3 regions of the Streptomyces sp. NPDC002754 genome follow, and region 3 is predicted to be linked to each of the others. Evidence: predicted binding sites of a transcription regulator. Region 3 holds the regulator's gene; each other region holds the start of a gene.
What was found. The regulator HrcA, encoded in region 3, represses chaperone genes, less so after heat shock. The targets are predictions, from matches to a motif close to TTNGCACTCNGNNNNNCNGAGTGCNAA.
Positions count from the first base shown of each region.

Region 1 (5,396 bases), on a different contig from region 3:
CTGGCGCTACGCCCCGCTGCTGCCCGTCCCGGCCGACGTCGCCGAGAAGCCGAACATCAACCCCGGCTGGACCAAGCTCGTCAAGGCCGACAACCTCGGCCGTGAACTGGGCGTCGCCGAGGGCAAGTTGTTCGTCAAGGACGACTCCGGCAACCCGACGCACTCCTTCAAGGACCGCGTCGTCGCGCAGGCCATCGAGGCCGCCCGCGCCTTCGGCTTCACCACGCTCTCCTGCTCCTCCACCGGCAACCTGGCCGGCGCCGTCGGCGCCGCTGCCGCCCGTGCCGGCTTCCGGTCCTGCGTGTTCATCCCGCACGACCTGGAAGAGGGCAAGGTCGTCATGGCCGGCGTCTACGGCGGTGACCTCGTCGCCATCGAGGGCAACTACGACGACGTGAACCGCTTCTGCTCCGAGCTCATCGGCGACCCGCTGGGCGAGGGTTGGGGCTTCGTCAACGTCAACCTGCGCCCGTACTACGGCGAGGGTTCCAAGACGCTCGCGTACGAGATCTGCGAGCAGCTGGGCTGGGTCCTTCCCGACCAGCTGGTCATCCCGATCGCGTCCGGCTCGCAGTTCACGAAGATCGACAAGGGCCTGAAGGAGCTGATCAAGCTCGGCCTCGTCGAGGACAAGCCGTACAAGCTGTTCGGCGCCCAGGCCGAGGGCTGCTCCCCGGTCTCCGTCGCCTACAAGGGCGGCCACGACGTGGTCCGCCCGCAGAAGCCGACCACCATCGCCAAGTCCCTCGCCATCGGCAACCCCGCCGACGGCCCCTACGTCCTCGACATCGCGCGCCGTACCGGCGGCGCCGTGGAGGACGTGAACGACGAGCAGGTCGTCGACGCGATCAAGCTGCTCGCGCGCACGGAGGGCATCTTCGCCGAGACCGCCGGTGGTGTGACCCTCGGCGTCACGCAGAAGCTCATCGAGGCGGGCCAGATCGACCCGTCGCTGACCACGGTGGTCCTGAACACCGGTGACGGCCTCAAGACGCTTGCCGCGGTCGCCGATTCGTCCCAGGCCACGGCCACGATCCGGCCGAACCTCGACGCGTTCCGCGAGGCCGGCCTCGCCGCCGACCACTGAGCCCGACCGACTTGTAGCAACAGGAGTTACCACCATGAGCGTCAACGTTCGCATCCCCACCATCCTGCGCACCTACACGGGCGGCAAGTCCGAGGTCGCCGCAGAGGGCGGCACCCTCGCCGACGTCATCGCCGACCTCGAGAAGAACCACACCGGCATCGCCGCCCGCGTCCTCGACGACCAGGGCAAGCTGCGCCGCTTCGTGAACGTCTACGTGAACGACGACGACGTCCGCTTCGAGCAGGGCCTCGAGACGGCGACGCCGGACGGCGCGGGCGTCTCGATCATTCCGGCCGTCGCCGGCGGCTGATCGTTCGCGTTCTACCCAGAGTTATCCGAATTGCCCTCTCCGCCAGAGAAGCGGAGGGGGCAATTCTGCATGGTTGAGCGCGGTACAGTTGGGGAAGCTGCTGCGTTTCCATGAACGGTGCATGACGGGCGCATATGAGTTCTCGCCCGGAGCCCGACAAGAAGTAGCCAAAGTAACCGGCCCATTCGGGCCTTTTATGGCATTTGCGCGGCCCGACTTGCCCTGGGATCCGGTGAGTTGGCCCGGTTCCCCCGATCTGGCGTGCCCAGAATTCTCGTCCGATTGACCTGTTGCAGACGGCAGTTGGGCAGATACATTCAGCCGCGGTCGACGCGTTCCGGCGCACACCCCCATATCCCATGGGGCGTGAGGTCTGACCCGGGTCCGCGAAGTGCGGTCCTGCGTAAGGGCCAGTAATAGGGGAGTTAGGCATGGCTCAGGGCACCGTCAAGTGGTTCAACGCGGAGAAGGGGTACGGCTTCATCGCGGTCGACGGTGGTGCGGATGTGTTCGTCCACTACAGCGCGATTCAGATGGACGGCTACCGCACCCTCGAAGAGGGTCAGCGGGTGGAATTCGAGATCTCGCAGGGCCAGAAGGGGCCGCAGGCCGACATGGTCCGCGTGGCCGCCGGCTGAACGCGCGTCCGACTGCAAGCTTGCACGTCGCACGTCATGAAGGGCTCGTCTCCCGGGTGACCGGGGGGCGGGCCCTTCGTGCTGCGTGGGACTGTTCGCGATGAGGAGAGCACCTTGCACTCGAGGGGGTCGAGTGCTAATCATTGGGCTTAGCACTCTCCGAGTGAGAGTGACAGAACTTGGATCGGGTCGGTGAGGTCCGGGGGCCGGGTGGTGCAAGGAACCACACGGTCTGCAGACCGTCCGTCGCGGGCACCAGCACGGTCCGTTTGCTTGCTTTTCCACCCCGTCCGGGAGGACCACTTCACATGGCCAAGATCATCGCGTTCGACGAGGAGGCACGGCGCGGCCTCGAGCGCGGCATGAACCAGCTCGCCGACGCCGTCAAGGTGACCCTGGGCCCCAAGGGTCGCAACGTCGTCCTCGAGAAGAAGTGGGGCGCCCCCACGATCACCAACGATGGTGTGTCCATCGCCAAGGAGATCGAGCTCGAGGACCCGTACGAGAAGATCGGCGCCGAGCTGGTCAAGGAGGTCGCGAAGAAGACGGACGACGTCGCCGGTGACGGCACGACGACCGCGACCGTCCTGGCCCAGGCGCTCGTTCGCGAAGGCCTTCGCAACGTAGCCGCCGGCGCCAACCCGATGGCCCTCAAGCGCGGCATCGAGCGCGCCACCGAGGCCGTCTCCGCCGCTCTCCTCGAGCAGGCCAAGGAGGTGGAGACCAAGGAGCAGATCGCCTCCACCGCCTCCATCTCGGCCGCCGACACCCAGATCGGCGAGCTCATCGCCGAGGCCATGGACAAGGTCGGCAAGGAAGGCGTCATCACCGTCGAGGAGTCCCAGACCTTCGGTCTGGAGCTCGAGCTCACCGAGGGCATGCGCTTCGACAAGGGCTACATCTCGGCGTACTTCGCCACGGACATGGAGCGCATGGAGTCGTCGCTCGACGACCCGTACATCCTGATCGTGAACTCGAAGATCTCGAACGTGAAGGACCTCCTTCCGCTGCTCGAGAAGGTCATGCAGTCCGGCAAGCCGCTGCTGATCATCGCCGAGGACGTCGAGGGCGAGGCCCTGTCGACGCTGGTCGTCAACAAGATCCGTGGCACCTTCAAGTCCGTCGCCGTCAAGGCCCCGGGCTTCGGTGACCGCCGCAAGGCCATGCTCGGCGACATCGCCATCCTCACGGGCGGCACGGTCATCTCCGAGGAGGTCGGCCTCAAGCTCGAGAACGCCGGTCTCGACCTGCTCGGCCGCGCCCGCAAGGTCGTCATCACCAAGGACGAGACGACGATCGTCGACGGCTCCGGTGAGAGCGACCAGGTCCAGGGTCGCGTCAACCAGATCCGTGCCGAGATCGAGAACAGCGACTCGGACTACGACCGCGAGAAGCTCCAGGAGCGCCTCGCCAAGCTCGCCGGCGGCGTGGCCGTCATCAAGGCGGGCGCGGCCACCGAGGTCGAGCTCAAGGAGCGCAAGCACCGCATCGAGGACGCCGTTCGCAACGCGAAGGCGGCCGTCGAAGAGGGCATCGTCGCCGGTGGTGGCGTGGCCCTCCTCCAGGCCTCCGCGGTGTTCGAGAAGCTGGAGCTCGAGGGTGACGAGGCGACCGGCGCCAACGCCGTGAAGCTCGCGCTCGAGGCCCCGCTCAAGCAGATCGCCGTCAACGGTGGTCTCGAGGGTGGCGTCGTCGTGGAGAAGGTGCGCAACCTGACCGTCGGTCACGGTCTGAACGCCGCCACGGGTGACTACGTCGACATGATCGCCGAGGGCATCATCGACCCGGCGAAGGTCACGCGCTCTGCCCTGCAGAACGCCGCGTCCATCGCCGCGCTGTTCCTCACCACCGAGGCTGTCATCGCCGACAAGCCGGAGAAGGCGGGCGCTGCGCCGGCCGGTGGCGGGATGCCGGGCGGTGACATGGACTTCTGAGCCGGTCGCGGTTCAGCTCGTCTGTAACCCGAGGGCGGCACTGTCTCTACGTGAGACGGTGCCGCCCTCGGGCGTTTTGTTGCGGCCAGCCGTGGGTGCGGTCGCGGGGCTCTGCCCCGGGCCCCGCTGGCTCTCGTTCGAAGTGCGGGGCTTGAAAGATCGGGGCTCTGCCCCGGGCCCCGCGCCTCAATCGCCGGCGGGGCTTGAATGGGCGTCGGCGGGGCTTCAATGGGTCAGGCGGTTTTGACCGAGCCGGCGTCGATGAGGTGGTCGGTGCCTGTGGTCGCGGCGGCGAGGGGGGACGACAGGTAGGTGATCAGGGTCGCGACCTCTTCGGGTTCGATGAGGCGGTCGATGAGCATGCCTGTCGCCGTGGGCAGTCCGGCCAGGAGGTCGGTGTGGTCGATGCCCATGGCGGTGGCGACCCCGGCGCCGTAACCCGTCGGGCTCTCCCACATCGCGGTGCGGACCGGGCCCGGCGAGACGGTGTTCACCCGGACCCCCCGCGAGCCGAACTCCTCCGCCAGGCCCTTGCCGAACGCGGTGAGCGCGGCCTTGGCCGTGGCGTACGCGATGGGGCTGCCCTGCGGGACGCGGGCGCTGGTCGAGGAGACGTTGACGATCGAGCCGCGGGCGGCCAGCAGGGCGGGTAGCGCGGCGCGGGTGACGCGGACGGTGGCGGAGAAGTTCAGGTCCGTCACCTGCGCCCACTGGTCGTCGGTCAGGTCGAGGAAGCCGCCGCTCAGGGCGCCGTCGCCGCCCCCGACGTTGTTGACCAGGATGTCGATCCCGCCCAGCTCGGCCACGGCCTCCGTGACCAGCCGCTCGGCCCCGGCCGGGTCGGACAGGTCCACCGTCACCGGTATCGCCCCGGCCGCTTTCCACTCCGGGGCGGCGGTGCGGGCGGCTGCGACGACGCGTACGCCTTCGGCGGCCAGGGACTGGACGACGGCGAGCCCGATGCCTCGGCTGGCGCCCGTGACGAGGGCGGTCTTGCCGTTCAGTTGCAGGTCCATGACGCTCCCCTTGGTCGACACCTGCGTCTCAGGTGATGCGTTGAACATAGGATATGCGTCATGCGTGTTGCAAGTAGTTGGTGAGTTGCCACATTGGCGTACGCTTTTGAGGTCGTCCCCCATCGGAAGGATTTGCCCGCCATGGCGCAGCCCGCCTCCACGAAGCCGCTTCGTGCCGACACCGAACGGACCGTGCGCGCGATCCTCGAAGCGGCCGAGCGGGTGCTGGCCGTGAATCCGGCGGCGACGATGGAGCAGATCGCCGAGGCCGCCGGGGTCGCGCGGACCACGGTCCACCGGCGGTTCGCGTCGCGGGAGGCGTTGATCAGGGCGCTCGCGGCCTGGGCGACGCAGCGGTTCCACGAGGCGGTCGAGGCGGCGCGGCCGGAGACGTCGCCGCCGGCCGTCGCG
Region 1 covers NZ_JBSFVM010000059.1:10,962-16,357, forward strand. The annotation lists gene thrC (threonine synthase) at 1-1,087, shown strand, start outside; gene ACWD2L_RS40250 (MoaD/ThiS family protein) at 1,122-1,397, shown strand; gene ACWD2L_RS40255 (cold-shock protein) at 1,829-2,035, shown strand; gene groL (chaperonin GroEL) at 2,344-3,969, shown strand; gene ACWD2L_RS40265 (SDR family NAD(P)-dependent oxidoreductase) at 4,203-4,985, opposite strand; gene ACWD2L_RS40270 (TetR/AcrR family transcriptional regulator) at 5,127-5,396, shown strand, end outside.
Region 1: a site for HrcA is predicted at 2,149-2,175, ahead of groL (chaperonin GroEL). Genes of this name have one in related genera too.

Region 2 (5,396 bases), on a different contig from region 3:
TACGGGTGGGCGATCCCATCGAGATCGTGCACCGGCCCGAGCACGGGGTGACGGTGGCGGTGCAGTTCCGGGCGGTGACGACTGAGCGGGGGTTGCTGCCGAGGTTGTTGGAGGCGGGTGGGGCGCTTCACCCGGAGGCGTTGCGCTCCGCGCGGGAGTACGTCGAGAAGTACGGCTCGTAGCCATCGTTGCGGTCGACCGCTCCCACGCCACGGGGCTCCGCCCCGGACCCCGCGCCTCAAACGCCGGCGGGGCTGAAAGAATTCGTGCTCATTAGCCTTGGGGCATGACTACCGCTCTGATCACCGGATCCACCGCAGGCATCGGCGCCGCGTTCGCACGGCGGCTCGGCGCGGACGGGCACAACCTGGTGCTCGTCGCGCGCGACACCGAGCGGCTGCACGAGCAGGCGACAGAGCTGCACGACCGGCACGGCATCGAGGCCGAGGTGCTCACCGCCGACCTGGCCACGGATGACGGAATCGCGGCGGTCGAGGCCCGGCTGACGGACCGTAAGGCCGCGGTCGATCTACTCGTCAACAACGCCGGGTTCGGCAACAAGGGGCAGTACCTGGAAGTCCCGATGGCCGACGAGCTGACGATGCTGAAGGTGCACTGCGAGGCGGTGCTGCGGCTGACGTCGGCGGCCGTGGGGGCGATGCGCGAGCGCGGTCGCGGCGGCGTGGTGAACGTGGCGTCGGTGGCGGCCTTCGTGCCGCGCGGCACGTACGGCGCCTCGAAGGCGTGGGTCGTGCAGTTCACGCAGGGCGCGGCGAAGGATCTCGCGGGCAGCGGGGTGCGGTTGATGGCGCTGTGCCCCGGGTTCGTCCGTACGGAGTTCCATCAGCGGGCCGGGATGGGCACGGGCAACATTCCGAAGTGGATGTGGCTCGACGCGGACAAGTTGGTGGCGGCGGCGCTGGGCGATCTGGCCCGCGGCAAGTCGCTGTCGATCCCGGACCCGCGGTACAAGGCGCTTATGGGTGTGGTGAAGGTGACGCCGCGCGTGCTTTTGGGCGGGGTCACGTCCCGCACGGGCCGCAAGTACGGTCCCCAGTAACGGTCGTCCGTCCCCACGTCACGGGGCTCCGCCCCGGACCCCGCGCCTCAAACGCCGGCGGGGCTTGATGTGCCGAGGCCCGGCCCCCCGCGACGGGGAGCCGGGCCTCGGTCGGCGGCCGCCTGAGCGGCAGCGAATCAGTGCGAGTGGCCGTGCCCGTGGCCCGCGGCCTCGGGCTCCTCGTCGGCCGGCTTCTCGACGACCAGGGTCTCGGTCGTGAGCAGCAGGGAGGCGATGGAGGCGGCGTTCTCCAGGGCGGAGCGCGTGACCTTGACCGGGTCGATGACACCGGCCTTGACCAGGTCGACGTAGTCGCCGGTCGAGGCGTTGTAGCCGTTGCCGTTCTCGAGCTCCTTGACCTTGGAGACGATCACGTAGCCCTCCTGGCCGGCGTTCTCGCCGATCCAGCGGAGCGGCTCGACGACGGCGCGGCGGACCACGGCGACACCGGTGGCCTCGTCGCCGACCTTGCCGAGCGAGTCGTCGAGGACCTTGGAGGCGTGCACCAGAGCGGAGCCACCACCGGAGACGATGCCCTCCTCGACCGCGGCGCGGGTCGCGGAGATGGCGTCCTCCAGACGGTGCTTCTTCTCCTTGAGCTCGACCTCGGTGGCCGCACCGACGCGGATGACGCAGACGCCACCGGCCAGCTTGGCCAGGCGCTCCTGCAGCTTCTCGCGGTCCCAGTCCGAGTCCGTGTTCTCGATCTCGGCCTTGATCTGCGCGACGCGGCCCTTGACGTCCTCGGCCTTGCCGCCACCGTCGACGAGCGTGGTGTCGTCCTTGGTGATGGTCACGCGGCGCGCGGTGCCGAGCACCTCGAGACCGGCCTGGTCGAGCTTGAGGCCGACCTCCTCGGCGATGACGGTGGCACCGGTGAGGGTGGCCAGGTCCTGCAGCATCGCCTTGCGGCGGTCACCGAAGCCGGGGGCCTTCACGGCGACGGCGTTGAACGTGCCGCGGATCTTGTTCACGACCAGGGTCGACAGGGCCTCGCCCTCGACGTCCTCGGCGATGATCAGGAGCGGCTTGGAGCCACCGTTCTGGATGACCTTCTCCAGGAGCGGGAGCATGTCCTGGATCGAGCCGATCTTGCCCTGGTGGATCAGGATGTACGGGTCGTCGAGGACGGCCTCCATACGCTCTTGGTCGGTGACGAAGTACGGGGACAGGTAGCCCTTGTCGAAGGCCATGCCCTCGGTGAAGTCGAGCTCCAGGCCGAAGGTGTTGGACTCCTCGACGGTGATGACACCGTCCTTGCCGACCTTGTCCATCGCCTCGGCGATGAGCTCGCCGACCTGGTTGTCCTGGGCGGACAGACCGGCGACGGCCGCGATGTCGGACTTGTCGTCGATCGGGCGGGCGGTCGCGAGGAGCTCCTCGGACACGGCCTTGACCGCGGCGTCGATGCCCTTCTTCAGGGCGGCCGGGGAGGCGCCGGCGGCAACGTTGCGCAGGCCTTCCTTGACCAGGGCCTGGGCGAGCACGGTGGCGGTGGTCGTACCGTCACCCGCGATGTCGTTGGTCTTGGTCGCCACCTCCTTCACCAGCTGCGCGCCGAGGTTCTCGTACGGGTCCTCGACCTCGACCTCACGGGCGATCGTGACGCCGTCGTTGGTGATGGTGGGGGCACCGAACTTCTTGTCGATGACGACGTTGCGGCCCTTGGGGCCGATCGTCACCTTGACCGTGTCGGCAAGCTTGTTGACGCCGCGCTCGAGGGCGCGACGGGCGTCCTCGTCGAACTTCAGGATCTTCGCCATGGAGCTGAGTCAGTCCTCTCGAAAAAACGAACCGCGCCCCTCGCACCCGGCAATATCAGCGGGGGCCAGGGGCGCGGTTCAAAGCATTCTGCTTCAGTGAAGCCGGGAAAGCTCGGGTGAATTACTTCTCGACGATCGCGAGCACGTCGCGAGCCGAGAGGACGAGGTACTCGTCGCCGTTGTACTTCACCTCGGTGCCGCCGTACTTGCTGTACAGCACGACATCGCCGACCTTGACGTCGAGCGGAAGACGCTCGCCGTTCTCGAAGCGGCCCGGGCCCACGGCGAGGACAGCACCCTCCTGGGGCTTCTCCTTCGCGGTGTCCGGAATGACCAGGCCAGAGGCCGTGGTCTGCTCGGCGTCGAGCGGCTGGACCACAATGCGGTCCTCAAGCGGCTTGATGGCAACCTTGGAGCTGGTGGTCGTCACGATCCGGTCTCCCCCTTCGGAGATCTCACGGGGTTAACAGTCTGGGGTGGCGACCAGGTGGATCCGTCGTCGCGGGTGCCGGACCTGCCCGTCGCTGTTGGCACTCTCCAGTGGTGAGTGCCAGAACCGAGACTATGACCGCGATTAGCACTCGGTCAAGCGGACTGCTAATCGACACCGTCGCGGGTCGCCGGATCACAGGTAGTCCTCCAGCCTCCCGACCGTGAGTCCCGCCTGCCGTACGCGGTCCAGCAGCCGGGCGGCCGCCTCCTGCCGCATCCCGTGGACCGGGAGGATGTCGCCGGGCCGCGGGGTGCCCCGCGGCTCGCGCCACAGGACGATCGCGTCGACCGCGCACGCGCCCGCCGCCAGCAGCGTGCTCCCGTCGTACGCGCCCGAAGGCGGGTGGAGGAGGCGGGGCGCCGTCCCGAAGCGGGCCTCGATGCGGTCGCGCTGACCGCAGATCTCGGCGTGCTGCTCCACGTATCCGAGGCCGGGCAGGAGGACGTGGGTGAGGGTGCGGTTCTGCACCTGGGCGCCCAGGGACGGGCCCCCATCGCCCCCACCGCCCGCGGCGCCCGCGAGGAAGAGCGAGACCGGGACGTGGCGATCGCGGAACGGTCCGATACCTTCCGCGCCCTGCCCGGCCCCGCCCTCGTACGCCAGGAAGACCACCCTGTCGGCGGTGGGGACGCGGGAGACGATCGGTGGGACGGTCCGCTGCGGGCCGGCCCGCGAACCGGACGCCGTCCGCTCGGCCGGGATGGCGCCCCGTGCGCACCCGGTGAGGAGTGCTGCGGCCAGGGCGCAGCCGAGCAGCCGCGCCCATGGCCCGCGCGGTGTCACAGGTAGTCCTCCAGGCGCGCCACCGCGTACCCCCTGTCGGTGAGGTACTTCATGAGGTTCCGGATCATGTCGGGCATCGTGCCCTTCCAGTCCTTCCGGCCCCTGAAGTGCGTGAGCAGGATGTCGCCCGGATGGATGCTGCGGTCCCACTCGCGGTAGTCCATGCGGTCCACGAACGCCTCGGCGTTCCAGATCGGGGCGTACTCGATGCCGCAGGCCTTGGCGGCGCGCAGGGTGTCCTGGTTGTAGTCGCCGAAGGGCGGGCGGAAGAGCTTGGGCCTGTGGCCGTACTTCTTCTCGATGACGTTCTGCATGCCGCAGATCTCGTGCTTCTGGCGGGCGTACGAGAGGGCGGGCAGGTAGGGGTGGGTGAGTGTGTGGTTGTCGAGGGTGATGCCGCGGGCCTGCATTTTCTTGAAGTAGCCGTATCCGGGCCTGACTTCGGAGTCGGTCAGGAACGCCGTGTACGGGATCCGCAGCTCGCTCATCATCTTCAGGAACCGCGGATCCTTCTCGGCCCCGTCGTCGATGGTGAGGAAGACGACCTTGTCCTTGGTCGGGATCGACGTGAACACGGGCGGCAGGCCGAGTTCCTTCTGGCCGTCGACCTCGAAGCCCTTGCGCGCCTCGATGACCGGCTTCTTCGCCGGCGGGGCCGGGGCGGTGAGCGGCACGTCGGCGAGGCCCCAGCGTCTGGTCGCCGCGACGAGGGCGGTCCGCTGGGCGCGCAGCTTCGTCGCGTACGAGTCGAGGGCGCGGGCGGGGGCGCCCTGGAGGCCCTTCTGCGCCTGCTGGCCGGGGGCCGGCCGCACCGGCTCGGGGTCGCCGCCGGCCGCGCATCCCGTGGCGAGGGCGGAGGCGGCGAGCAACGCGCTCAAGAGACGGACGCCGCGTCTCTTCCTGACCAGCTTTCGGGCGCTTTCTTCGTTTTGTCGTACTAGTTGCATGGCGCCGGATCCTGGCAGCTCGCGGGCCCGTTCCCGGGCCGACACCGCCGCCTGGCGCGCACCGTCGCCCGCCTGGCCCACAATGGACCGGGTGAGTTCCTCCCCTTCGCCCGACGCCTTCTCCGCCCTCCTGTCCCCCGAGGGCCTGGCCCTGCTCGACGAACTCCGGGATCACGATCCGGCCCAGGAGCTCGCCCTCGCCACGAGGCTGCGCCGCGAGCATCCCGCCGAGCTCGTCTCGGCCGCGCTCGCCCAGGCGCGGCTGCGGCAGCGGGCCGTCGCGAAGTTCGGGGCCGAGGACGCGGCCCGGATGTACTTCACGCCGAACGGGGTCGAGCAGGCGACGCGGA
Region 2 covers NZ_JBSFVM010000005.1:322,841-328,236, forward strand. The annotation lists gene ACWD2L_RS15480 (MOSC domain-containing protein) at 1-182, shown strand, start outside; gene ACWD2L_RS15485 (SDR family NAD(P)-dependent oxidoreductase) at 287-1,060, shown strand; gene groL (chaperonin GroEL) at 1,198-2,823, opposite strand; gene groES (co-chaperone GroES) at 2,945-3,253, opposite strand; gene ACWD2L_RS15500 (polysaccharide deacetylase family protein) at 3,449-4,099, opposite strand; gene ACWD2L_RS15505 (polysaccharide deacetylase family protein) at 4,096-5,046, opposite strand; gene ACWD2L_RS15510 (THUMP-like domain-containing protein) at 5,129-5,396, shown strand, end outside.
Region 2: a site for HrcA is predicted at 3,398-3,424, ahead of groES (co-chaperone GroES). Genes of this name have one in related genera too.

Region 3 (3,970 bases):
TCCGGGGCAGAGCCCCGAGGCCGTAACGGCGGGTGGCTCAACGGCCGTTGAACGCGTCCTTCAGGCGGGAGAAGAGGCCCTGCTGACCCGGCTGGAACTGCCCCGTGGGCCGCTCCTCGCCACGCAACTCCGCAAGCTCCCGCAACACCCTCTCCTGCTCCGGATCCAACTTCTGCGGAGTCATGACCTCGACATGCACGATGAGGTCACCACGGCCACCGCCCCGCAGATGCGTGACACCGAACCCGTGCAGCGGAACCGACTGGCCGGACTGCGTGCCCGGCCGGATGTCGATCTCCTCCACGCCGTCGAGCGTCTCCAGCGGCACCTTCGTGCCGAGGGCCGCCGCCGTCATCGGGATGGTGACCGTGCAGTGAAGGTCGTCGCCGCGCCGCTGGAAGGTCGGGTGCGGGAGTTCGTGGATCTCCACGTAGAGGTCACCGGCGGGGCCGCCACCGGGCCCGACCTCGCCCTCGCCCGCGAGCTGGATCCGCGTGCCGTTGTCCACACCGGCCGGGATCTTCACCGTCAGCGTGCGACGCGACCGGATGCGGCCGTCACCGGCACACTCCGGGCACGGCGTCGGGACGACGGTCCCGAAGCCCTGGCACTGCGGGCACGGCCGCGAGGTCATGACCTGGCCGAGGAAGGACCGCGTGACCTGCGAGACCTCACCGCGCCCGCGACACATGTCGCAGGTCTGCGCCGACGTACCCGGAGCGGCACCCTCACCGCTACAGGTCGTACAGACGACAGCCGTGTCGACCTGGATGTCCTTGGTGGTGCCGAAGGCCGCCTCGTCGAGCTCGATCTCGAGCCGGATCATGGCGTCCTGGCCACGGCGCGTACGGGACCGGGGTCCACGCTGCGACGCCGTGCCGAAGAAGGCATCCATGATGTCCGAGAAGTTCCCGAACCCGCCGGCGCCGAAGCCACCGGCCCCGCCGCCTCCGCCGGACTGCGACAGGGGGTCTCCCCCGAGGTCGTAGACCTGCTTCTTCTGCGGGTCGGAGAGCACCTCGTAGGCGGCGTTGATCTCCTTGAAGCGCTCCTGAGTCTTCGGGTCCGGATTCACATCCGGGTGAAGCTCACGCGCCAGCCTTCGGAAGGCCTTCTTGATTTCGTCCTGGGAAGCGTCGCGGCGCACGCCGAGTACGGCGTAGTAGTCCGTGGCCACTTACGACTCCGCCAGGATCTGTCCGACGTAACGTGCCACTGCGCGTACTGCTCCCATCGTTCCCGGGTAATCCATGCGGGTCGGGCCGACCACGCCGAGCTTGGCCACTGCCTCGCCGCCCGAACCGTAACCGACCGACACCACGGATGTGGAGTTGAGTCCCTCATGGGCGTTCTCGTGACCGATCCGTACGGCCATGCCCGAATCTCCCAGCTCGCCAAGGAGCTTGAGGAGCACGACCTGCTCCTCCAAGGCTTCCAGAACGGGCCGGATGGTGAGGGGAAAATCATGTCCGAAGCGAGTGAGATTGGCGGTGCCGCCGATCATCAGCCGCTCCTCGGACTCCTCGACGAGCGTCTCCAGAAGAGTGGAGAGCACCGTCGAGACCGTGCCGCGGTCCTCCTGCTCGAAGGCGTCCGGCAGGTCCTGCACCAGCTGCGGTACGTCGGCGAACCGGCGGCCCGCGACGCGGCTGTTCAGCCGGGCCCGCAGATCCGCCAGGGACGATTCACCGAAGGGGGCCGGGCAGTCGATCATCCGCTGCTCCACGCGCCCGGTGTCCGTGATCAGTACGAGCATCAGACGGGCGGGCGCGAGCGACAGCAGCTCGACGTGGCGCACCGTGGACCGGGTCAGGGACGGGTACTGGACGATCGCCACCTGCCGGGTGAGCTGCGCGAGCAGCCGCACGGTCCGGCCCACGACATCGTCCAGATCGACCGCGCCGTCCAGGAAGTTCTGCACGGCACGCCGCTCGGGACCGGCCATCGGCTTGACGGCGGTGAGCTTGTCGACGAAGAGGCGGTAGCCCTTGTCGGTGGGGATGCGCCCGGCACTGGTGTGCGGCTGGGCGATGAATCCCTCGTCCTCCAGGGCCGCCATGTCGTTGCGCACCGTCGCCGGCGAGACCCCGAGCTGGTGCCGCTCGGTGAGCGCCTTGGAGCCGACGGGCTCCTCGGTGCCGACATAGTCCTGGACGATGGCGCGCAGCACTTCGAGCCTGCGTTCGTTGAGCATCGGCGCACACCTCCAGAATCAGCCGCCGCGATCATCCTGCTTTGGCACTCCCAATGGGCGAGTGCCAATCTTCCCCGGCTCAGTGTACGGCCGGTGGGTACGGGCCCGGCAAGGGAGCTAGCGTCGAGGTATGGAGTTCGAGCAGCGTATCGATTGGGTCTCGGCGGGTTGGGAGGGACTCGCGCCGAATGTGGGGCGGGTGCGGTTGCCGGGGCTCGACTGCACGAGCGGCCTCGTCGTCGGTGTGGATGCGGCGCTCTTGATCGACACGGGATCCTCACTCCGTGAAGGCGTCCGGCTGCGCGCCGACGCCCGCGCGCTCCTCGGTGCGCACCGGAGAGTGACCCATGTCGCACTGACCCACCCGCACTTCGACCATGTGCTCGGCACGGCCGCGTTCGCGGGTGTCGAGGTGTACGGGGCGGTGGGCATCGACGTCCTCTTCGAGCGCGGCGCCGAGGGGCTGCGCGCCGACGCCGTGCGGCACGGGGTCGACCCGGACGCGGCGACCGAGGCGGTCGACATCCTCGTCACCCCGCCGCACCGGGTGTGCGGCGAGTGGACGCTCGACCTGGGCGGCGGCCTGACGGTGCTGCTCGCGAACATCGGTCCCGCGCACACGGGCCACGACCTGGCGGTCCTGGTCCCCGGCAGCCCTTCAGGCCCGGAGATCGTCTTCTGCGGCGACCTGGTGGAGGAGTCGGGCGAACCGCAGGCGGGTCCTGACGCGGCGCCGGGTCACTGGCCGGCCGCGCTCGACCGGCTCCTCGACCTCGGCGGCGAGGACGCGGTGTACGTTCCGGGGCACGGTTCGACGGTGAATGCGGAGTTCGTCCGTGCGCAGCGCGCCACATTGGCGGCGCGTTTCGGCGTGTCGTAGCCGGGGACCCGGGACTTCTCTTATCGTCCCTCGAATGCTCCCACCCGTCTCCCGCCACCGCCCCTCCGACGAGGGCCCTTCGGGCCCGCAGCGCCATTTGTACTCTGCCGACCTGACTCCTCCGTGGAAGCGGAACAAGCCGACCCCCGAGGTCCCGGCCGAACCGGACCTCGTCGTCGAGGAGGTCACCACGGGCTTCTGCGGGGCGGTGGTCCGGGTCGAGAAGACGGCGCAGGGGCCGACGGTGACCCTGGAGGACCGCTTCGGCAAGCTCCGGGTGTTTCCGATGGAACCGCGCGGCTTCATGATCGACGGCAAGGTCGTCACGCTGGTACGTCCCTCGGGGCCGGCCGCGAGGGGCCCCGCCCGGTCGGCGTCGGGCTCGGTGGCGGTTCCGGGGGCCCGTGCGCGGGTGGCCCGGGCGGGCCGCATCTACGTGGAGGGCAAGCACGACGCCGAGCTCATCGAGCGGGTCTGGGGTCACGACCTGCGGATCGAGGGCGTGGCGGTGGAGTTCCTGGAGGGCGTCGACGACCTTCCGGCGGTCGTCTCCGAGTTCGCCCCGGGGCCGGACGCGCGGCTCGGGGTCCTCGTCGACCACCTGGTGCAGGGGTCGAAGGAGTGGCGCATCGCCCAGTCCGTGACGAGTGAGCACGCGCTGGTCGTGGGGCACCCCTACATCGACATCTGGGAGGCGGTGAAGCCTTCGTCCGTGGGCATCGAGGCGTGGCCGCGGGTGCCGCGGGGGCAGGACTGGAAGACGGGCGTGTGCGGTGCGCTCGGGTGGCGGGTGGCGAATACGGGCGAGGCCTGGCAGCACATCCTGTCGCGGGTCCACTCCTACAAGGACCTGGAACCGGCGCTCCTGGGCCGCGTGGAGGAACTGATCGACTTCG
Region 3 covers NZ_JBSFVM010000080.1:126-4,095, reverse strand. The annotation lists gene dnaJ (molecular chaperone DnaJ) at 38-1,177, opposite strand; gene hrcA (heat-inducible transcriptional repressor HrcA) at 1,178-2,194, opposite strand; gene ACWD2L_RS40835 (MBL fold metallo-hydrolase) at 2,325-3,074, shown strand; gene ACWD2L_RS40830 (DUF3097 domain-containing protein) at 3,109-3,970, shown strand, end outside.